Regions from separate parts of the Kitasatospora sp. NPDC059646 genome, predicted to be linked through region 2. Evidence: riboswitches for the same ligand, from Rfam matches in the RefSeq annotation. Region 2 holds a riboswitch; each other region holds the start of a gene.
The links. A riboswitch is a leader RNA that binds a small molecule or an ion and turns the genes downstream of it on or off. The one in region 2 is predicted to bind cyclic di-AMP.
Positions count from the first base shown of each region.

Region 1 (7,458 bases), on a different contig from region 2:
GCTGGACACCGTCGTCCACCCGGGCGAGGTGCTGTACGTGCCGAACGGCTACGCCCACACCGCCCGCGCCACCGAGGACGGGCCCTCGCTGCACCTGACGATCGCCCTGCGCGAGGCGTGCGCCGTCCACCTGCGGGCCCAGCTGCGCGCCCTGCTCGCCGAAGGGCTCGAACTGCCCGCCCGTCCCCGCGACGAGGACGCCCTGCTGGCCGCCGGCGCCCAGCTGCTCGACCACCTGCGCACCCGCCTCGCCGACGCCGACCCGGCCGAGTTGGTCAGCGCCGCCCGCCGCGCCGCGTACAGCAGCCGCCCCACCGCCTGAACCCGTCGCACCGGCTCGCACCGCCCCCATCCGACGCACCGTCAGCACCCGAGGAGACCCGACCATGACCGAGACCTGGCTGAGCCGCTTCGTCGCGGACGAGGAGCAGTTCCGCACCGCGCTCTGGCGCACCGCCCCGGCCGTGCTGCGCCCCGAGCGCCCGCCGGTGGACGTGCTGCCCGCCGCCGAACTCGACCGGCTGCTCGACCACGGCCTGCTGAAGGTGCCGTACCTGGGCCTGGTGCAGCGCGACGCCCACCTGCCCGCCGAGCGGTTCTGCCCGCCGCGGGTGGTGCTCGGCGAGGTGGTCGGCGGGTACGCCGACGGCGCGGCCGTCCGGTCGCTGATCCGGGAGGAGCGGGCGACGCTGCTGCTGCGCTACGTCGACCAGTGGCACGAGGGCGTGCGCGCACTGGCCCGCGGCCTGGCCGCCGAGATCGGTCGGCACGTCGAGGCGTTCTACTTCCTCACCCCGCCCGGCACTCAGGGCCGCCCCGTGCACCGCGACGACGCGGACGTGTTCGTGGTGCAGATCTCCGGCGCCAAGCGCTGGTGGGTGCACGGCGGCCCCGCCGACGGCAACTGGGTGCCCGACCGGGAGGACGGCGACCCGGGCGAGGTGCTGCTGGAGACCGTCCTGCAGCCCGGTGAGGTGCTGTACGTGCCGCGCGGCTTCGCGCACCGGGCCCGCGCCGAGGACGGCGCGCCGTCGGCCCACCTGTCGCTGACGATCCGCGAGGCGGCCACCGCCAACCTGTACACCGTCGCGCAGAGCCTGCTCGCCGACAGCTGCGAACTGCCGGGCCGCCCGCTGGACGACGCCGCGCTCACCGAGGCCGCCGCCGCCCTGATCGAGCACGCCGGCGCGCTGCTGGCCGAGCTGACGCCCGCCGACCTGGTGGCCGTCACCCGGCAGGTCATGCTGCAGCCCGCGGCGTGACGCCCGGGCGGGAAAACGGGGTCGCCGGGCCCGCACACGGTCGTTGTAGGTTCGGTGCCGTGGACACTCCGAAGCTGATCCTGCTGACCACCACCCACCGCGTCGCCCCCGGCCTGCTGAGCTGGCCGGCCTGGGAGGCCCTCCGTTCGGCGCCGCGGGTGCTGGCCGGCGACGCCGACCACCCGCAGCTGCCCGCGCTGCGCGCCGCCGGCGTCGAGCCACGGCTGGTCGAACGGGGCTCCGCCCCGGCGCTGGCCCGGCAGCTGCTCGCCGAGGCGCCCGCGGTGTGGCTGGAGAGCCCGGACGGCGACCCGGGGCTGACCGACGCGCTGGCCCGGATCGCGGTCGAGGAGGCCGGCGAGCACCCGGAGATCGAACTGCTGCCGGGCTCCTACGACCTGCCGGGTTCCCGGCTGCTGGACCTGGTCTCGGTGATGGACCGCCTGCGGTCGCCCGGCGGCTGCCCCTGGGACGCCGAACAGACCCACCGGAGCCTGGTGAAGTACCTGGTCGAGGAGGCGTTCGAGCTGGTCGAGGCGATCGAGGAGGACGACCGGCCCACCCTCCGCGAGGAACTCGGGGACGTGCTGCTCCAGGTGTTCTTCCACTCCCGGATCGCCGAGGAGCACGAGGAGGACCCGTTCTCCATCGACGACGTGGCCGGCGACATCGTCGAGAAGCTGATGTACCGCCACCCGCACGTGTTCGGCGACGTCGACGTCCGGGACTCCGCCGAGACCGAGGCCAACTGGGAGCAGCTGAAGGCCGCGGAGAAGCAGCGCGAGTCCGTGCTGGACGGCGTCCCGGCCGGACTCCCCGCCCTGGCGTACGCGGCGAAGCTGGTCTCCCGGGTCCGCCGCGCGCAGTTCACCGCGGTGCCGGACGCGCCCTACGAGCTGCCCGCCGAACTCACCGCCGAGACCGCCGGCGACCTGCTGCTGGCCGTTGCCCAGCGCGGCTACGACCGGGGCATCGACGTGGACGCGGCGCTGCGGGCCGCGGCCCGGCGCTACCGCCGCGCGGTCCGGGCCGCGGAGGGCCTGCCCGAGGAGGGCTGACGGCCCGTCAGCCCGCCAGCGGGACGTCCGAGACGGCGCGGCGCTGGGCCGGGACGACCTCGCCGATCGCCTCGCCGACCAGGGCGAGGAGCTCGGCCAGCGGGTCGAGGTGGCGGGGCAGTTCGGCGAGCTGGACGATCCGCTCGCCGTCCGGGCCGGCGACCGCGAACAGGTCGATCGGTCCGAGGTGCTTGACGGCGGTGTCGACCAGCGCCGCGATGTCCGCCGGGTGGTGGACGTCGCCGGACACCCCGACCGCCGGGCAGCCGGGACGGTCGAGTTCGGCGGCCAGGTCCTCGGCGACGCCGGGACGGAGATCGGCGATCAGCAGGCCGGCGGCTCCGGCGGCGGAGAACCTGCGGGCCAGATCGGCCCCCTCGCCTCCGTCGAGCACCGCGATGACCACCACTGCACCGGCTACTCGCATGGCCTGCTCCCCTTCCAGAGCGAAACCGCGGGCGGTCCGCACGCCGCCCACTGTGGTTCATCGGAGGATCGTAGGCTCGCCCCGACGCTCCGCAACAGGGAATACCCGCCAGGTGACCAGACTCACGCGACGGCGGTTCCAGATACGGTCAAGACATGCCAGATCAGCCCCACGAAGCCCGCCCGCAACTCTTCACCTGGGAGTTCGCGGCCGACCCGTACCCGGCCTACGCCTGGCTGCGGGAGCACGCCCCGGTGCACCGCACCACGCTGCCGAGCGGGGTGGAGGCCTGGCTGGTCACCCGGTACGCGGACGCCCGGCAGGCGCTGGCCGACGCGCGGCTGTCCAAGAACCCGGCGCACCACAGCGAACAGGCGCACCGCACCGGCCGGGTGGGCATCCCGGGGGAGCGGCAGGCGGACCTGATGACCCACCTGCTGAACATCGACCCGCCGGACCACACCCGGCTCCGCCGCCTGGTGTCGAAGGCGTTCACGCCGCGCCGGGTCGCCGAGTTCGAGCCCCGGGTGCAGCAGCTCACCGACCGGCTGATCGACTCGTTCGCGGAGCGCGGCGAGGCCGACCTGATCCACGAGTTCGCGTTCCCGCTGCCGATCTACGCGATCTGCGACCTGCTGGGCGTCCCGCCGGAGGACCAGGACGACCTGCGGGACTGGGCGGGCATGATGATCCGTCACACCGGCGGCAAGCGCGGGGGAGTGGGCCGCGCGGTCAAGCAGATCCGCGGCTACCTGGCCGACCTGATCCACCGCAAGCGGGCCGACCTCGGCGACGACCTGATCTCCGGCCTGATCCGGGCCAGTGACCACGGCGAGCACCTGACCGAGAACGAGGCCGCGGCAATGGCCTTCATCCTGCTGTTCGCCGGCTTCGAGACCACCATCAACCTGATCGGCAACGGGGTCTACGCCCTGCTGCGGAACCCGGACCAGCGCACCCGGCTCCAGGAGTCGCTGGGGCGCGGCGAGTCCGGTCTGCTGGAGACCGGCATCGAGGAACTGCTGCGCTACGACGGGCCGGTGGAGCTGGCCACCTGGCGGTTCGCGACCCGGCCGCTGACCGTCGGCGGCGTGGACATCCCGGTGGGGGACCCGGTGCTGGTGGTGCTGGCCGCGGCGGACCGCGACCCGGCCCGGTTCTCCGACGAGAACACCCTGGACCTGGCCCGCTCCGACAATCCGCACCTGGGATTCGGTCACGGCATCCACTACTGCATCGGCGCGCCGCTCGCCCGGCTCGAAGGGCAGCGCGCGATCGGCACACTGCTGACACGGCTGCCGGACCTCCAGTTGGCGGCCGATCCCGCCGAACTCCGTTGGCGGGGCGGGCTGATCATGCGCGGCCTGCGCGAACTCCCGGTCTCCTTCACGCCCCGCTGACCCGGTTTCGGCGACCCCGGACCCCGCCCCAGCACGGCACTGTCCGAACCCCCGGCGGGGGCGCGCGATGCGCCCCGTCCGGGGCGATTCCGGACATACATGGACGGTTTGTGCACGAGAAGTGAAGGTCCGTAATTTCGACGTGATACCGGTGATATGAGCTTGTGATTGCTCGTCAGCTCTGCTTACTCTCCGATTTGCCCGCAGCTGCGGGCCCCGAACGCGGCACGCCGAATCCTGTCCACCGCGCCCTCGGGACACCGACCAGACCCGGACAGGAGCGGGGGACCCAAGTGTGAACGCCGTAGTCCCCGACGGCTCGGGGTGAAGCCGCCAGGGAGCGGACGCAGCCGCGTCCGGTCCCGCCGGCGGCCGGGCCAACCTCCCGGTCCGAACCCGACAGCTCACCTCGCAGGCGTGCGGAGAGGAAGCACCATGCTGTTCACCGGCACCGGCCGTCACCGTCGCAGTACCAAGGCCGAGAAGGTCGTCGCCGCCGCCGGCGTCGCCTCCGTCGGTCTCGCCCTGCCCCTGCTCTCCGCCACCGGAGCGGCAGCCGCGCCCGTCGACACCTGGGACCGCGTCGCCCAGTGCGAGAGCGGCGGCAACTGGGGCATCAACACCGGGAACGGGTACTACGGCGGCCTGCAGTTCTCCTCCTCCACCTGGCGCGCCTACGGCGGCGGCCAGTACGCCCCCACCGCCGACCGGGCGAGCCGCGCCGAGCAGATCGCGGTCGCCGAGCGGGTGCTCGCCTCGCAGGGCCCCGGCGCCTGGCCGGTCTGCTCCGGCAAGGCCGGACTGGCCAAGGGCGGCGGCAGCTCCCAGGACACCGCCTCCCGCTCCCAGCAGCGCGCGGCCGCCCCGAAGGCGGCGCAGCAGCAGGCGCCGAAGACCGCCAAGACCCCGAAGCAGACCCCCGCGCAGAGCGCCCCGGCCGCCCAGCAGCAGCCGCAGAACGGCGCCGCCCGGCTCACCGTGCAGGAGGGCGACACGCTGTCCGGCATCGCCGCCGCCCGGAACGTCCCCGGCGGCTGGGAGCAGCTCTACCAGGCCAACCGCGGCGTCATCGGCGCGGACCCGGACCTGATCGTCCCCGGCCAGGTGCTCTCGCTCTGACGGTCGCCCGGGCGGCCGTACCCCTGACGAACCGTCCGCTCCCGGCGCGCGCAACGCAGTTCGCGCCGCCCGGGGCGGACGGTCGGCGGGCAAACAGGTGAACTACCAGTGAGTAGCCGGGCCACACGGTGAGACGGAGCCCGGCCGGGCGTGGCCGCGGGCATGTCTGCGGCTAGGCTCTGGGCGTAACGACCACACATCCGCTTCCGCTAGGAGATGCCTCGTGCCGTCCATTGATGTCGTCGTAGCCCGTGAGATCCTCGACTCCCGCGGCAACCCCACGGTCGAGGTCGAGGTCGGTCTCGACGACGGCAGCACCGGTCGTGCGGCTGTCCCGTCGGGTGCCTCCACCGGCGCCTTCGAGGCGCTGGAGCTCCGCGACGGCGACAAGAACCGCTACTTCGGCAAGGGCGTCGAGAAGGCCGTCCTCGCCGTCATCGAGCAGATCGGCCCCGAGCTGGTCGGCTACGACGCCACCGAGCAGCGCCTGATCGACCAGGCCATGCTCGACCTGGACGCCACCCCGGACAAGTCCTCGCTCGGCGCCAACGCGATCCTCGGCGTCTCGCTCGCCGTGGCGCACGCCGCCTCCGAGGCCAGCGACCTGCCGCTGTTCCGCTACCTGGGCGGCCCGAACGCCCACGTGCTGCCCGTCCCGATGATGAACATCCTCAACGGCGGCTCGCACGCGGACTCCAACGTCGACATCCAGGAGTTCATGATCGCCCCGATCGGCGCGGAGTCCTTCTCCGAGGCCGTCCGCTGGGGCGTCGAGGTCTACCACACCCTCAAGGGCGTGCTGAAGGAGCGCGGGCTGTCCACCGGCCTGGGCGACGAGGGCGGCTTCGCCCCGAACCTGGACTCCAACCGCGAGGCCCTCGACCTCATCACCGAGGCCATCAAGAAGGCCGGCTACACCCCGGGCAAGGACGTCGCGCTCGCCCTGGACGTCGCCGCGTCCGAGTTCTACAAGGACGGCGCCTACCAGTTCGAGGGCAAGGCCCTGTCGGCCGCCGAGCTGATCGAGTACTACGCCGAGCTGGTCGCCGCCTACCCGCTGGTCTCCATCGAGGACCCGCTGGACGAGTCCGACTGGGACGGCTGGAAGGCCATCACCGACAAGCTCGGCGACAAGGTCCAGCTGGTCGGCGACGACCTGTTCGTCACCAACCCGGAGCGCCTGCGCAAGGGCATCGAGACCGGCACCGCCAACGCGCTGCTGGTCAAGGTCAACCAGATCGGCTCGCTCACCGAGACCCTGGACGCCGTCGAGCTGGCCCAGCGCAACGGCTACCGCTGCATGATGTCGCACCGCTCCGGCGAGACCGAGGACGTCACCATCGCCGACCTCGCCGTCGCCACCAACTGCGGCCAGATCAAGACCGGCGCCCCGGCCCGCTCCGAGCGCGTCGCCAAGTACAACCAGCTGCTGCGCATCGAGGAGATCCTCGACGACGCCGCGGAGTACGCGGGCCGCTCGGCGTTCCCGCGCTTCCGCTCTGCGGACAAGTAGGCACAGCCGCTCCGCGGACACGCGAGCACAGCGAAGGCTGATCGCCGAGCCTGTTGTGACCGGTGCCCCGGCCTCCACCGCGTAGGGTGGGGCCGGGGCACCGGCATGCGCAGGAGGGGCGACCAGATGGCCAAGTGGAGGATTCCCGGACTGGCGGCGCGCCCGCGCTTCACCAGCCGGGCCACCGTGCTGGTGCTCGTGCTGTGCTCGCTGGTGGCGATCCTGGCCTATCCGACCCGGCAGTACATCGCGCAGCGGGCGGAGATCGCCGACCAGCGGGCCAAGGCCGAACACGCCCGCCAGCAGGTCGACGAACTGCGCCGGGCCAAGGCCCGCTGGCAGGACCCGGAGTACGTCAAGGCGCAGGCCCGGGACCGGCTGCACTACGCGCTGCCCGGCGAGACCCCGTTCGTCTCGGTCGCCCCGCCACCCGCGCCGGGCGAGAAGCAGCCCTCGGCGGACGCCGCCGGCCGGCCCAAGGCGGTCCGGCCCTGGTACTCCGCCTTCTGGGACTCGGTCGACGCCGCCGACACCGCCCTCGCGGCGCCGCCCGGCCGTCCCTGACGCCCCGCCACCCCACCCGTCCCCCCACCTGACGAACAGACTCCTGATGAGCAACCAGAACCCTCCCGCGTCCGACGCACCCGCCGTCTCCGACCACGACGTCGCCGCCATCGCC
Region 1 covers NZ_JBHWDS010000006.1:17,720-25,177, forward strand. The annotation lists gene ACFV1L_RS05580 (JmjC domain-containing protein) at 1-322, shown strand, start outside; gene ACFV1L_RS05585 (JmjC domain-containing protein) at 387-1,262, shown strand; gene ACFV1L_RS05590 (MazG family protein) at 1,322-2,320, shown strand; gene ACFV1L_RS05595 (SDR family NAD(P)-dependent oxidoreductase) at 2,328-2,747, opposite strand; gene ACFV1L_RS05600 (cytochrome P450) at 2,903-4,147, shown strand; cyclic di-AMP (ydaO/yuaA leader) riboswitch at 4,399-4,579, shown strand; gene ACFV1L_RS05605 (transglycosylase family protein) at 4,583-5,266, shown strand; gene eno (phosphopyruvate hydratase) at 5,490-6,779, shown strand; gene ACFV1L_RS05615 (septum formation initiator family protein) at 6,906-7,343, shown strand; gene ACFV1L_RS05620 (DUF501 domain-containing protein) at 7,390-7,458, shown strand, end outside.
Region 1: it holds a riboswitch for cyclic di-AMP, as region 2 does, so the genes downstream of both, ACFV1L_RS05605 (transglycosylase family protein) here and ACFV1L_RS35075 (peptidoglycan DD-metalloendopeptidase family protein) in region 2, are expected to answer to the same signal.

Region 2 (7,458 bases):
GTGCGGTGCCATCGGGCCAGGCATCTGCATCTGCGGGAACGTCACTTAGCCACCTGCTCAGTCGATCTGCGTGTGTGTCGCTGTCCACCGACCCTAACGCGCAGGCCCCGCCGCTGAATCCCCCACGCAGAACTGTTCGCTGTGAGCGCAGGGTGAGCAGGCCGAACGGGAACGGGCCCGGGCACCGTGCGGTGCCCGGGCCCGTTCCCGGTCTGACGCACCGTCGGATTCCCGACGGTCAGGAGGCTCAGGCCTCCTTGGCCTCCTCGGCCTCGGCCTCGGCGACGACGGCCTCGGCCGCCTCCTCCTCGTCGTCCTCGAACGAGACGACCTCACCGTTGGTGTCGGTGACCTTGGCGGCCTCGACGACCAGGGCCAGCGCCTTGCCGCGGGCGACCTCGCCGACCAGCAGCTGCACCTGGCCGCCCTGGACGACCTGCTGGGCGAACTGGTCCGGGGTCAGGCCGGAGCCGGCGGCGCGACGGATGAGGTGCTCGGTGAGCTCCTCCTGGTTGACGCCCAGCTCCTCGTTCTTGACGATCTGGTCCAGCACGAACTGGGTCTTGATGCCCTTCTTCGCCTGCTCCTCGGTCTCCTTCTCGAAGTCCTCGCGGGACTTGTCCTGGGAGGCGAGGTAGGTGTCGAGGGTCAGGCCCATCGGCTCCAGCTGGTGGTGCTCCAGGTTGTGCTTGCGGGTGCCGATCTCGTCCGCGAGCAGCTTCTCCGGGTACTCCATCTCGACGCGCTGCAGCAGCTCGTCGAGGACCTTCTCCTGGGCCTGGGTGGCCTGGTCGAACTCCTTCATCCGCTCGAGGCGCTTGCGCGAGTCCTCGCGCAGCTCCTCCAGGGTGTCGAACTCGCTGGCCAGCTGCGCGAACTCGTCGTCCAGCTCGGGGAGTTCCTTCTCCTGGACGGTGGTCACGGTGACGGTGACCTCGGAGTCCTTGCCGACCTGCGTGCCGCCCTTGAGGGTGGTGGTGAAGGTCTTGGACTCGCCGGCGGACAGGCCGACGACGGCCTCGTCGATGCCGTCCAGCAGGCGGCCGGAGCCGATCTCGTAGCTCACGCCGGTGGCGGTGCCGTCCTCCGGCACCTCACCGTCGACCTTGGCCTCCAGGTCGATGACCACGACGTCGCCCTCGGCGGCGGCGCGCTCGACGTCCTTCACGGAGCTGAAGCGCTCGCGCAGCTGCTGCAGCGACTTCTCGATGTCCTCGTCGGTGACCTCGACCGGGTCCACCACGACGGCGATCTCGGCGAAGTCCGGCAGGGTGACCTCGGGGCGCACGTCGACCTCGGCGGTGAACTTCAGGTCACCGCCGTCGACCAGGTTCTCGACACCGGCGATGTCCGTGATGTCGGGCTGGCCCAGCACGTCGATCTGGCCCTCGTCGACGGCCTGCGTGTAGAAGCGCGGAAGCGCGTCGTTGACGGCCTCCTCCAGCACAGCGCCCCGGCCGAAGCGCTGGTCGATGACCCGGTTCGGGATCTTGCCCTTGCGGAAGCCCGGGACGGTGACCTGCTGGTTGATCTTCTTGTACGCCGCGTCGAGGCTGGGCTTGAGCTCCTCGAAGGGCACCTCGACGGTGAGTCGAACCCGGGTCGGGTTCAGAGTCTCGACGGCGCTCTTCACGGTTGGGTCTCCTAGGGGGCTTGCGGTCAGGGCGATAGGCGGTTGGGGCTGCAATGCTGTCCGTACTACCGCCAGCGGTCCATCCTACCGGTACCACGAAAGCGACTGTGCCCGGCACCGGCTCCGGGTCCGCGCGACCTCCAACGCCCGCGCCCGCGGCGACAGACGACAACAGGGCCCCGCCACCGACGGGACCCTGCCGCACGGTCGGGGTGACCGGATTCGAACCGACGGCCTTCCGCTCCCAAAGCGGACGCGCTACCAACCTGCGCCACACCCCGTGGTGCCGAGCAGAAGAGTACACGTCGGCCCGCCTCCGACCGGGGCGATATCGGCGAGCCGACAACGCGGAAGGAGTGTGCATTCCACCGGCCCGAGCAGGTAGGCTGTCCGCGTCCCCGTCACCGCGGCGCGCGGTGCGGGCACTCCTTTGCGGGTGTAGCTCAATGGTAGAGCCCCAGTCTTCCAAACTGGTCACGCGAGTTCGATTCTCGTCACCCGCTCCACGCGGCCGACGGCCCCGACTGCCCACGCAGTCGGGGCCGTCGCCGTTCCCGGGCCTCCGGGCCCGCCGCCCCGGCAGCCCGAAGGCCCCGGACAGCGGGGCTGTCCGGGGCCTTCGAGGGGTGGGCGACGATCAGACGTTGACGCCGTGGGCCGCCAGGTAGGCGACCGGGTCGATGTCGGAGCCGTAGTCCGGGGTGGTGCGGATCTCGAAGTGCAGGTGCGGGCCGGTCACGTTGCCGGTCGCGCCGGAGAGACCGATCTGCTGACCCGCCGTCACGGACTGGCCGGCCGAGACGGAGATCGAGGAGAGGTGGGCGTACTGGGCGTACTTGCCGTCGGCCAGCTTGATGATGACCTGGTTGCCGTAGGCGCCGCCGTTGCCGGCGGAGACCACGGTGCCGGCGGCGACGGCCTTGAGGCTGGTGCCGGTAGCGACCGGGAAGTCGATGCCGGTGTGGTAGCCGCTGGACCAGTTGGAGCCGGCCACCTTGTAACCGGTGGTGACCTTGCCCGGCGCCGGGGCGACGTAGGCGGCGGACGAGCTGGTGGTCGCCGCGGTCGTGGTGGTGGTGGTGGAGGCCTTCGGGGCCGCCTGCTGGGTCTTGGCGGTGCCGGTGGCGGCCGTCTTCGCGGTGGTCGACGCGGTGGTGTCGGCCTGCTTGGGGGCGGCCTTCGGCGCCGCGGCCTTGGCGGCGGTGTCCGAGGAGGCGGACGCGGCCGGGGCCTTGGCGGCGGGGGCGGCGGCCTGGCCGTTGATGGTCAGGTGCTGGCCCGGGTAGATGAGGTCGGGGTTGCCGCCGACCACGGAACGGTTGTCCTGGTACAGCTTCTCCCAGCCGCCGTCGACGTGCTGGGCGTCGGCGATCTTGGACAGGGTGTCGCCGGCGGCGACCCGGTAGCTGTGCGCGGCGGCGCGCTGGGCGCCGTCGGCGTGGTCGGCGACCGGCTTGGCGTCCACCGAGACGTTGGACCACTGCTGGGCGCCGCCCTGGTGGTCGGTGGTGTGCGCGGAGGCGGCGGTGACCGGGAGGCCGACCGCGGCGCCGGCCACGCCGGTGGCGATGGCGATGCGGACGATGGTGGTCAGGCGCGGCTTGCGGTGCTTGCCCTGAGCGGACATGAAGCGTTCCTCTCCGACGCCTGCGAGGTGAGCTGTCGGGTTCGGGCGAGAGTTGCCCGGCCGCAGAACTGCGGCTTCACCCCGAGCCGTTCCCGGTGTGTCCGGGCCCGGCGTCCTACCTGTGGTTCCCCCGCTCCTGCCGTGGCGTGGTTTCTGGTCGGCACCGGACGACGGCAGGACTAGGCGTTCCGTCCGGTGGCCCGCCCGGACCATGGCCGGGCTGCGGAGGAAGCAAAACCCACGGCTCGGGAGGCTGGCAAACGCCGATCGGCCCCGCTCCCGAGATCGGGAAGGGGCTGACGGTCCACCAGGTCACGCTGCGCCCACCGGCTCGCTGCGGTGTGCGTACGGGATCATGACGGTGCGCCTACGAGCCCCGCACGGTGGGCGACTTCGGCCACCGTGCGCGTTCGGGCGCGGACCCGGCGTGACCGGCCGGGTGACCCTGGTCACCCGCGGGCAGGCCGAAGGGACGGTGCGAGGGAGCCTCCCGCCCGTCGTGGAGTGCCGCCGGGGAGCCGACGGGGCGTCAGCCCGCGATCGACGCGATGGCCTTGGACACCGAGGTGAGGAACTGCTGGATCGGGCCGGCCATGGTCGACTGGCTGAGCATGAAGCCGAACAGGGCGGCGACGATGGCGTGCCCGGTCTTCAGCTGCTTGTTGCGAATGAAGATCGCGACGATGATGCCGAACAGGACAAGCGCGGAGACGGAGAAGGCCACCGGGACTCACTTCCTCGATTCGTGGCGGGGGTTCGGGTGGAAACCGTCGATGGCTCCCAGGCGGAAACCGGCCCCTGCCCCCCGTGTCCCCACCACTCCATCCGGACTCAGTGTGGTCGCTCGTGCGGACTGCGTAAAGGACTTGCCCGGTTGCCCGGGCTCCCAACCCGCCTGGTAGGACTGATTTTCGCCGACCGCGACGATAGCAACCGGGTTCTGACGGCCCGTCGGCGGGCGGTGGTCCGCCCCGGCCGGCGCGGCAAACCGGCAGGCAGATCCGGGAGCGGGCCACGGGCCGGGCGGCGCGCCGGAATTGGCCGAAGATCAACGCCCGGGTTTGACACTCCGTGGGCACTCCGCGCTCACCGCATCTGCGCACGACGGCGGTTCAGCGGCGCCAGATCAGCATGACCGCGCGGTCGTCGTTGACGTGCTTGGCGACGGTGTCGATCAACCGGACCGCGGCGCCGGACCGGACCGGCACCGGGGCGGCGGCCACCAGCCGGTCGGCCTCCCCCATCAACCGGTCCATGCCCTCGGCGAGGTCGCGGCCGGGGATCTCCACCATGCCGTCGGTGCACAGCATCAGCACGTCGCCGGGGCCCAGGACGCCGCGCACCCCTTCGAACTTGGCCTCGTCGTAGACGCCGAGCAGCGGGCCCTCGGCCTCCTTGACCTCCCAGTGCCCGGCGCCGGCCAGCCGGTGCATGCCGGGCAGGTGCCCGGCGGAGAGCAGTTCGTACTCGCCGGTGTCCAGGTCGACCACCAGGTGGACGGCGGTGGCGAAGCCCTCCGCCCAGTCCTGGCGCAGCAGGTAGCCGTTGGCGGCGGGGAGGAAGTCGTGGGCGGGCAGCGAGCCGAGCAGTCCGCCGAAGGCGCCGGACAGCAGCAGGGCTCGGCTGCCGGCGTCCATGCCCTTGCCGGAGACGTCGGCGAGGACGGCCTCCAGCATCCGGCCGCCGGGGCCGGTGCGGGCGGCGACCATGAAGTCGCCGGAGAAGGACTGGCCGCCGGCCGGGCGCAGCGCGGTGTCGGTGTGCCAGCCGTCGGGCAGGCGCGGGACGCGGCCCTGGACCCGGATCCGCTCGCGCAGGTCGAACAGCATGGTGGAGCCGCCGCGCCAGGGCACGCCGATCCGGCGGCGGAACTGGGCGACCAGCAGTCCGGCGACGCCGACCGCGCCGACCACCAGCGCGGCTCCGGGGGTGACGCCGTGCGCGTAGGCCTCGGGCCGGTCGCTGGCGACGCGCTCCCCGGTGTGCACCAGGGACTCGGTGATCAGCCCGGCGGCCGCGACGGCGTACAGCAGCACCAGGGTGCCGGGGCGCAGCAGCAGGGCGCCGGCCAGCACCGGCAGCACCAGGGCGGTGGGCGGGGCCCAGTCCGGCAGCAGGATGTTCAGCAGTACCAGGACGGGCACCGCGAGGGCGAGCGCGGCGAACGCCCACCAGTCGGCGCCGTCGCCGCGGAAGTAGTCGACCCCGGTGCGGCGCAGCCTGCGCCGGGCCCGGTACAGCGCCGCGCGCAGCCGGGCCGTCACGGGCTCGCGGGACGGCCCGCCGTCCCGGCCCGTCGCACTGGGACGCGCGCTGCCGGCCATGGGGACCGACCTTATCCACCGCCGGTGCGCGCGTCGACGGCCCGGGTGGCACCGAGTGCAACGAAGTCGGCACGCTCCGGTGGGTTTCGGCCGCGCGCGCCGGATCCGGGGGCACGCCGAGGGCGTGACAAATCGGTCGCGTGCGCCCGGATCGGGTGATAGGGAGGGCCCCATGACGATTCGACACCCCGAGCTGACCGTCCGGCCGTTGCGCGCCGAGGAGTGGGACTCCTGGTACGGCGTGCTGACCGTGGCCTTCGGCGGCACCGAGGAGGAGCCCGAGGAGCGGGCGCTGTGGCACGAGTTGACGGAGGTCGGGCGCTCGCTGGCGGTCTGCGAGGGCGAGCGGATCGTCGGCACCGCCGGGGCGGTCGGCTTCCGGGTGGTGGTGCCGGGCGGCGCGGTGCTCCCGGCGGCGGGCGTGACGATGGTGGGCGTGCTGCCCACCCACCGGCGGCGGGGCGTGCTGACGGCCCTGATGCGCCGCCAGTTGGACGACGTGCGGGCGGCCGGCGAGTGCCTGGCGGTGCTGACGGCGTCCGAGCCGCCGATCTACGGCCGGTTCGGCTACGGCCAGGCCACCCGCAAGGCGGTGGTGTCGATGGACCGCGGCCGGGTGAAGGTGCACACCCCGGAGCAGCGCGGGGAGTTGGTGCTGCGGCTGGCCGATCCGGTCGCCGAGCTGGCCCGCTGCGAGGAGCTGTACGCCCGCCTCGCCACCCGCCGTCCGGGCACCCTGGTGCGGCAGCCCGGCTGGGAGAAGGTCCCGGTGCTGGACGCGCCCGGTTCCCGCGGCGGCTTCTCCGCGCTGCAGTCGGTGCTGGCGGAGGACCCGGAGACCGGCGAACTGCTGGGCTACGCGCGGTACGCGGTGAAGGGCGACTGGAACGACCGCGGCGCGGCCGGCGTGGTCCGGGTCCGCGCGGTGCAGGCGGAGCAGCCCTGGGTGTACGCCCGGCTGTGGGAGTTCCTGCTGGACCTCGACCTGACCGAGCGGGTGGAGGCGCACAACCTGCCGGCCGACGACCCGCTGCTGCACCTGGTGTCGGACGTCCGGCACCTGACGCCGCGTCTGGTCGACGGCATGTTCGTGCGGCTGGTGGACCTGCCGAGGGCGCTGGAGGCGCGCGGCTGGGCCCTGCCGGTGGACGCGGTGCTGGAGGTCACCGACGCGTTCTGCCCGTGGAACGCGGGCCGCTGGCGGCTGACGGCGGCGCCGGGCAAGCCGGCCTCCTGCGTGCCGACCGACGGTCCGGCCGATCTGGAGCTGGACGTGCGGGAGTTGGGCTCGGTCTACCTGGGTGGCGGCTCGCTGGCGGCGCTGGCCGCGGCGGGCCTGGTGCGGGAGTTGCGGCCGGGCGTCCTGGAGCCGGTGTCGGCGGCGTTCCGTTCGGGCCTGGAGCCCTGGCTGCCGCACGGCTTCTGACCGCTCCGCGCCGGAACGCACCGCGCCCGCCCGGGCAACTCCCGGGCGGGCGCGGTGCGTTGCGGGCGGATCAGCCCTGCGGGTGGTGGGCCGGGACGGGCGGCAGCTCGCCGGTGGTCTCGTACTCGGACAGCATCTCGATCCGGCGGGTGTGCCGCGGCTCGCCGCTGTACGGGGTGTTGAGGAAGATCTCGACGAACCTGGTGGCCTCGTCCAGGGTGTGCATCCGGCCGCCGACCGAGATCACGTTGGCGTTGTTGTGCTCGCGGCCGAGGGCGGCGGTCTGCTCGCTCCAGGCCAGCGCGGCGCGGACGCCCTTGACCTTGTTGGCGGCGATCGCCTCGCCGTTGCCGGAACCGCCGATCACCACGCCCAGCGCCTCCGGGTCGGCGGCGGTGCGCTCGGCCGCCCGCAGGCAGAACGGCGGGTAGTCGTCCTCGGCGTCGTA
Region 2 covers NZ_JBHWDS010000085.1:5,945-13,402, reverse strand. The annotation lists gene ACFV1L_RS35095 (ATP-dependent Clp protease proteolytic subunit) at 1-24, opposite strand, end outside; gene tig (trigger factor) at 248-1,633, opposite strand; tRNA gene ACFV1L_RS35085 (tRNA-Pro) at 1,841-1,914, opposite strand; tRNA gene ACFV1L_RS35080 (tRNA-Gly) at 2,066-2,139, shown strand; gene ACFV1L_RS35075 (peptidoglycan DD-metalloendopeptidase family protein) at 2,271-3,260, opposite strand; cyclic di-AMP (ydaO/yuaA leader) riboswitch at 3,263-3,417, opposite strand; gene ACFV1L_RS35070 (hypothetical protein) at 3,790-3,984, opposite strand; gene ACFV1L_RS35065 (PP2C family protein-serine/threonine phosphatase) at 4,373-5,584, opposite strand; gene ACFV1L_RS35060 (GNAT family N-acetyltransferase) at 5,757-7,010, shown strand; gene ACFV1L_RS35055 (ribose-5-phosphate isomerase) at 7,081-7,458, opposite strand, start outside.

Region 3 (7,458 bases), on a different contig from region 2:
GTGGCACACCGGCCCGGCCCGGCACGAGGCCGGCTCGCCGAACGTGATCGGCGCGTACGCGATCGCCTCGGCCTGCCGAGCGCTGACCGAGGCGGGCTTCGACGAGCTGGAGGCCCGGGAGCGGGCCCTGGTGGCGAAGCTGACGGAGGGTCTGGCGGCGATCCCCGAGGTGCGGGTGCTCAGCCTGTTCGGCGAGGACGCCGACCGGGTCGGCGTGGTGTCGTTCGTGGTGCGCGGCTGGAACAGCTCGCACTTCTCGGCGGCGCTGTCCGCCGAGTACGGCATCGGCGTCCGGGACGGGCTGTTCTGCGCGCACCCGCTGGTGCGGACCCTGCTCGGCGGCGAGGACGCCGCGCCGAGCCAGTGCGGGGCCCCGGAGCCGTCGTTGCCGGGGGAGCGCAGCCTGAACGCGATCCGGGTCAGCTTCGGCGCCGGCACCCCCGTCGAGCACCTGGACCGGTTCCTGGCGGCGGTCCGTGACCTGGTCACCGACGGCGCGCGGTGGAGCTACCGCAACGAGGGCGGGCGCTGCGTCGCCACCGAGCAGATCGAGCGGGGCCGGCAGCGCTGAGCGGCTACTCGTCCAGGCCGAGCGAGAACGCGGCCTCCAGGTCGTGCTGCGAGTAGGTGCGGAACGCGATGTGGGTCTCGGTGTTGGAGACGCCCGGGATCTTGTTGAGGCGGCCGGGGATCACCTCGGCCAGGTCCTCGTGGTTGCGCACCCGCACCATCGCGACCAGGTCGTAGGTGCCGGTGACGGAGTAGACCTCGCTGATGCCCTCGATGGCGGCGATCGCCTCGGCGATCTCGGGGATCCGGTCGACGCTGGTGTTGATGAGGACGATCGCGGTGATCACTGAGCAACTCCTGTTCGAGAAGGTGCGCCCAGGGTATCGCCCGCCGGACGGGCGGCCCAGGCGAACAGCCAGCCCGTCACGAAGCCGATCACGTGCACCAGATAGGCCACCCCGCCGCCGCCGGAACCGACCGACCAGCCCTGCAGCGCGAACCACAGCCCGAGCACCAGCCAGGCCGGCAGGCGCAGCGGGAGGAACAGCAGCACCGGCACCAGCGCGGTCACCCGGGCCCGGGGCCACAGCCGCAGGTACGCGCCCAGCACCCCGGCGATCGCACCGGACGCGCCGACCAGCGCCCGCATCCCGTCCGCGGTGTGCGCCTCCGCCACGGCGTAGCCGTAGGTGGCCAGGTAGCCGATCGCCAGGTAGCCGGTGAGGAAGCGGAACCGGCCGAGCCGGGCCTCCACGGCCGGGCCGAAGACGAACAGGAACAGCAGGTTGCCGGCCAGGTGCAGCCAGCCCGCGTGGACGAACAGCGAGGTGAGCACCGACAGTTCGGGAACCTTGCCGGGCGTGGGCGGCAGCACGCAGCCCGCCGCCGCCGGGGGCAGCGCGGAGAGCTGATCGGCCGTCAGGGGGCGGCCGCCCAGCAGCTCGGCGGGCACCGCGCCCCAGCGGTGCTCGTAGCGCTGCTCGGCGCACGCGCGGGCGTCGCCGCTGCCGTACCGCGGATTCGGGCCGGACGGGCCGACGAGCAGGACCAGCGCGGACAGCGCGATCAGCAGGTAGCTGACGACCGGGGTGCGGGCGGCCCGCTCGGCCGCCGGCGAACCGGCCCGGGCGGGGGCGGAGAGCACCATGCCGGTGAGCATTCCTCGGGGGCGCACCCGCGACACCGGGCGCTGCTCCGTCCGGGTGAGCGTCCGGGCTGTGGACCGGTGACCCGGCCCCCGGGGCGCAGGCAATAGGCTGGAGGCCCGGAAACCGGGACCAGCCGAGAGGGACCACTGATGACCATTGCCGCGCCGACCGCCGAAACCCGCTGGCGCTGCACCCTGTGCGGCAACCTCACCCGCTTCGACGTCACCCGCTCCTCGCGGGTGATCGACTTCCTGCACTTCGACCTGTCCGGCGACTCCAAGGTCGAGGAGACCCAGGTGCTCTCCGAGACCATCGAGTCGGTGCGCTGCCGCTGGTGCAACGCCGTGGACCAGGTCGAGCTGGTGGCCCGCCCCGGCGCCGAGGAGCTCACGGACGGCGCCCCCGAGCAGGGCTGACGCACTTCCACCGCCCCGCGTCCCCGTCCGTCCCCGGACCGGGGCGCGGGGCGGACTCGTCGGCGGGGTGCTGTCGGTGCGGCACGGTAGACGGGACAATTGCAAGCAGCGGCGGATTCCATCGCCCCGGCACCCGCCGGGGCCCGCCCCCGGACCAGGATCGGAGCCGAGAACAGTGGCGGAGGCAGCGAACGCGCCCGCGGGCACGGACGGGACCGCGCCCGCTCCGGTCCGGCGGACCGACGGGACCGCGACGGCCGAGGCCGCCCCGGGCTCCGAGGACGGCAACGGCGAGATGGCCGTCCGGGTGCTGCCCGAGGGCGTGCGGCGCCGGGTGGTCGGCATCGCCTCCGACGCGCTCGGCGGCATCGCGGCCGGCGAACTGCCCGCGGCGCTGCGCCCGTACGCCAAGTTCACCGCCGCCCGGCGGGCCAAGTACGCGGCGACCGCGCTGGCCGCCGCGCTGGAGTCGGACCCGGCGTTCCGGCTGCGGATAGCCGAGCGGCTGCGGCTCGGCCAGCCCGACCTGGTGCGCGCGCTGGAGGCGGGCACCGTGCCGGCCGCCGCCGATCCGATGGACGTGGCCGCCGCCGCCTACCTGGTGCGGCCGGCCGGCTGGTCCCGGCTGGTCGAGGAGGCCGGCGAGCAGGCCGAGCGGGTCGACGCCGAGGGCGTCGCCGCCGAGGCGGTCCGGCTCGCCGAGAAGCTGCAGGAGGAACTCGCCGAGGCCCGCTCCGCCGCCCGCGGCGAACTGGAGCGGCACCGCGCCGAGTCCGAGGGGGTGCGCCGGGAGGCCGACTCGCTGCGCAAGAAGGTCCGCTCGCTGGAGGCCGACACCCGCCGGGCGCAGGCCGAGAGCCGCCGGCTGGCCGCCGAGCTGGAGGCCGCCCGGGCCGCCGCCGCGACCGAGCGCAGCGCCGCCGAGAGCGAGGCCCGCCGGCTGCGGCACCGGGTCGCCGAACTGGAGGCCGCGGTGGAGAACGGCCGGCGCACCGCCCGGGAGGGCCGCAGCGTCGAGGACATGCGGCTGCGCCTGCTGCTGGACACCGTGCTGCAGTCCGCGCAGGGCCTGCAGCGGGAGCTGGCGCTGCCGGTGACGGCACTGCGCCCGGCCGACCTGGTGGAGGCGGTGGAGCCCGGTTCGGCCTCCCCGCACGACGTGGCCCGGCGCGGCCTGGCCGAGGACGACCCGGCGCTGCTGGACCAGCTGCTGGCCATCCCGCAGGTCCACCTGGTGGTGGACGGCTACAACGTGACCAAGACCGGGTACCCGCAACTTCCGCTGGAGCAGCAGCGGTTGAGGCTGCTGGGCGGTCTGGCGATGCTGGCGCAGCGGACCCAGGCGGAGGTGACCTGCGTGTTCGACGGCCAGGACCTCGACGTGCCGGTGATCATGGCCCCGCCGCGCGGCGTGCGGGTCCGGTTCAGCCGGACCGGGGAGACCGCGGACGAGCTGATCCGCCGCCTGGTGCGGGCCGAGCCGCAGGGGCGGCCGGTGGTGGTGGTCTCCACCGACAAGGAGGTCGCGGACGGGGTCCGCAAGGCCGGCGCCCGTCCGGTGGCCTCGGTGCTGCTGCTGAACCGGCTGTCGCGCAGCTGACCGGACTGACGGCAGGTCAGGGGCGTTCGGGCGGCCGGAGTGTGTCGGTGTGGTGAAGGGGCCGGGGAAGCGGATCCGGGAGCCTCCGGGGAGTGGACGCGGGGGCGGGGACTTCACTAGGGTCTGGCGTCAAACCTATATTCCGGACTATCGCCCGAACAGGTGAGTCCAGCAGGAAGAAGGAGCCCCCCTTGGCCTCCCACCGCCGTCCCAAGCAGCCGAGTCGCGCCCGGGTGACCGTGCTCACCGCTGCCGCCGCGACCGCGGTCGCCCTGTCGGCCCAGGTGAGCGCGCACGCCGCGCCGGCCCAGCCGAACAAGGACGAGGTCAAGGCGCAGGTCGACAAGCTGCTGGAGGAGCAGGAGCAGGCCGCCGAGAAGTACAACGGCGCCAAGGAGAAGGCCGACCAGCTGCGCAAGCAGGCCGACCAGCTGCAGGACCAGGTGGCCCGCGGCCAGGAGCAGTTGACCGAGCTGGCCTCCGGGCTGGCGGCGGTGGCCGGCGACCAGTACCGGCAGGGCAGCGTCGACCCGTCGATGCGCCTGATGCTCTCCTCCGACCCGGACAAGTACCTGGACCAGGCGTCCTCCTTCGACCAGGCCGCCAGCACCCAGGCCGAGACCCTTCGGTCGCTGAAGGACCAGCAGCGCCGGCTGGACCAGCAGAAGCAGGAGGCCGCGGCCGTCCTGGCGGAGCTGGACAGCTCCACCCAGGCGCTCAACGACGCCAAGAACGACGTGCAGAACAAGCTGCAGCAGGCGCAGAAGCTGCTCAGCCAGCTGTCCGCCGCCGACCGCGCCGCGATCCTGCGCGGCGGCGACGGCGCCGCCTCGCGCAGCTCGTCCCGGGTCGACCCGGCCAGCCTGCCGCCGGCCAGCGGCTACGCGGCGACCGCGGTGTCGGCGGCGCTCAGCAAGCAGGGCTCGGCCTACGTGTGGGGCGCGACCGGCCCGAACACCTTCGACTGCTCCGGCCTGATGGTGTGGGCGTACGCGAAGGCCGGCGTCTCGCTGCCGCGCACCTCGCAGTCGCAAGCCTCCGTCGGCACCAACGTGGGCAAGGACTGGCACAACGCCCAGCCCGGCGACCTGGTCATCTACTACAACGACGCGCACCACGTGGGCATGTACATCGGCAACGGCCTGGTGGTGCACGCGCCGCGCACCGGTGACGTGGTGAAGACCATGAAGGCCGACACCCTGCCGATCCTCACCATCCGCCGGGTCTGACGCCCCGAAGAATCGGACATACGCCCTATAGGGCGACAACTGACGCAACGTGACACGCCCGGACGGGTCGAGATCCTGCTGTGATCTACGACACGTCCGGGCGTTGCGTTTCTGCGCCGAATGGAGGGAAAAGCTGCGCGCTGCGCAACGAATCCCTTACTTTCGGTCAGTTTCCCAATCGAAATTGACTCAGAATCAGATTTTTTTCTGACAAGGATTTGAACGGATCACGGATCGGTTACTAGGGTCGTGCCTCGACCGCCGCAGAGTCGATCGCCCATGGGGGGCGACGGCGGAGGTCGCCGCCGAGTCCGTGACGCAGCGGGCGGGTCGTCAGAACGCGATCCGCCGACGGGGATCCCCTGCGGGGGTGCTGTCGAACGGAGCCGGGGAACCACGTTCCCCCGGGGTGAATCGGCGCCGGGTCGGCCGCGACAGCGGGCGGTGAGGCGCCGTAGGGCATCTCTTCCGGCCCGAACCCGTCAGCTCACCCGGTAGGCGGTGTGAGGAAGAAGGAGTCCGCCTTCGTGGCGTCCCATCGCCGTCCCAAGCCCGTCGGCCGTGCCCGGGTCTCGATTCTCACTGCCGCTGCCGCCACCGCCGTGGCGCTGTCCGCCCAGACCGGTGCGCACGCCGACCCGGCCCCCACCAAGGACCAGGTCAAGCAGCAGGTCGACCAGCTCAACGAAGACGCCGAGGTGAAGACCGAAGCGCTCAACGCCTCGGTCGAGAAGCAGCAGAACCTGCAGAAGCAGGTCTCCCAGCTGCAGGACCAGCTGGCCCGCCAGCAGGACCAGGTGACCACCGTCCAGGAGAGCCTGGCCACCATCGCCGCCGAGCAGTACCGCAGCGGCAACATCCCGCAGACCATGCAGCTGATGCTGTCCAGCAGCCCCGACACCTTCCTCGGGCAGGCGGGCGCGCTCAGCACCGTCGGCGCCACCCAGGCCGACCTGCTCAAGAGCTTCAAGGCCGAGCAGGCCAAGCTCGACGGCCAGCGCAAGGAGGCCGAGCAGAAGCTCGCCGAACTGGACACCACCACCAAGGCCCTCAAGGCCGAGAAGGAGGACGTCCAGGCCAAGCTGGCCAAGGCGCAGGAGCTGCTCAACACGCTCACCCAGAAGGAGCGCGACGAGCTCGCCGCGGCCGAGGCCAAGGCCGCCTCCGAGTCCCGCAGCCAGGCCGAGCGCGCCTCCCGCGACACCGTCCGCGCCGACCTCGCCGCCCCGGCCCCGGCCGGCTACGCCGGCGCCGCGATGAGCGCCGCGCTGTCCAAGCTCGGCAGCTGGTACTCGTACGGTGCGGCCGGGCCGACCACCTTCGACTGCTCCGGTCTGATGCAGTGGGCGTACGCCCAGGCGGGCGTGTCCATCCCGCGCACCTCGCAGGCCCAGGCGGGCGCCGGCACCAGCCTCGGCACCAACATCGCCAACGCCCGGCCGGGCGACCTGATCATCTACTACGGCGACCAGCACCACGTCGGCATGTACGTCGGCAACGGGCAGATCGTGCACGCCCCGCACACCGGCGCGCAGGTCCGCTACGAGTCGGCCACCGTGATGCCGATCAACAAGATCGTCCGGATCTGACGGACCGTCGGAGCCTCCGGCCCGGTACCCCGCGCGGGGCGCCGGGCCGTTTCCGTTCCCGGCGGGCTCGTTCCGGTGTCCGATTCGCGGTCAAATATTCGGTGCTGTCGGGGTTTGGACTGGATCCGTCCGACTCGCTAACCTCTGCCCCGGCCCCCCGTGCGGACGGCCGCCCGACCCGCGGGCGGCGGCGGAGGCCGGCCGCAGGAACGGAGTCGTCGCACGTGTCCGTGCACCGTCGCCCCCCACTGCCCGGTGTCCAGCGCCTCGCCCGCGTCCTGGCGCTCACGGCCGCCGCGGCCGGCGTGCTCCAGCTCGGCGTCGGCCCGGCCACCGCCACCCCGGCCGACCCGCCGGACCGCGGCGAGGTCAAGGCGCAGGTCGACCGGCTGTACGAGGAGACCGAGCAGGCCTCCGAGAGGTACAACGCCGCGCTGGAGCAGCAGAAACGGCTGCAGGCCGAGGCCGGCGCGCTCCAGGGGCAGGTCGCCGCCGGACAGGACGAGCTCAACCGGCTGCGCGCCGACCTCGGCGCGGTCGCCGCCGCCCAGTACCGCTCCCAGGGCATCGACCCCACCGTCCGGCTGATGCTCGACAACGACCCGGCCGCCTACCTGTCCGGCGCCCGCTCGCTCGGCCAGGCCACCGAGCGCCAGAACGACATCCTGCGGGACCTGCGGGAACGGCAGCGCCGGCTCGACCAGCGCCGCCAGGAGACCACCGCCAAGCTCGCCGAACTCGAACAGGCCCGGGACCGGCTGGCCGCCGCCAAGGAGGAGGTCCGCAGCCGCCTCGCCCAGGCCCAGCGGCTGCTGGGCCGGCTCGGCCCTGCCGACCGGGCCAGGCTCGCCGACGAGGACGCCCGGGACGCCCAGGCCCGCGCCGCCCGCGGCGCCGACCGGCTCGACCTCGGCGACCAGCCCCCCGCCTCCGAACGCGCCGCGGCCGCGCTGCGCGCCGCCGTCT
Region 3 covers NZ_JBHWDS010000046.1:46,770-54,227, reverse strand. The annotation lists gene ACFV1L_RS27405 (aminotransferase class V-fold PLP-dependent enzyme) at 1-571, shown strand, start outside; gene ACFV1L_RS27400 (Lrp/AsnC ligand binding domain-containing protein) at 576-857, opposite strand; gene ACFV1L_RS27395 (rhomboid family intramembrane serine protease) at 854-1,657, opposite strand; gene ACFV1L_RS27390 (hypothetical protein) at 1,808-2,074, shown strand; gene ACFV1L_RS27385 (NYN domain-containing protein) at 2,370-3,674, shown strand; gene ACFV1L_RS27380 (NlpC/P60 family protein) at 3,866-4,903, shown strand; cyclic di-AMP (ydaO/yuaA leader) riboswitch at 5,240-5,420, shown strand; gene ACFV1L_RS27375 (NlpC/P60 family protein) at 5,431-6,492, shown strand; gene ACFV1L_RS27370 (NlpC/P60 family protein) at 6,717-7,458, shown strand, end outside.
Region 3: it holds a riboswitch for cyclic di-AMP, as region 2 does, so the genes downstream of both, ACFV1L_RS27375 (NlpC/P60 family protein) here and ACFV1L_RS35075 (peptidoglycan DD-metalloendopeptidase family protein) in region 2, are expected to answer to the same signal.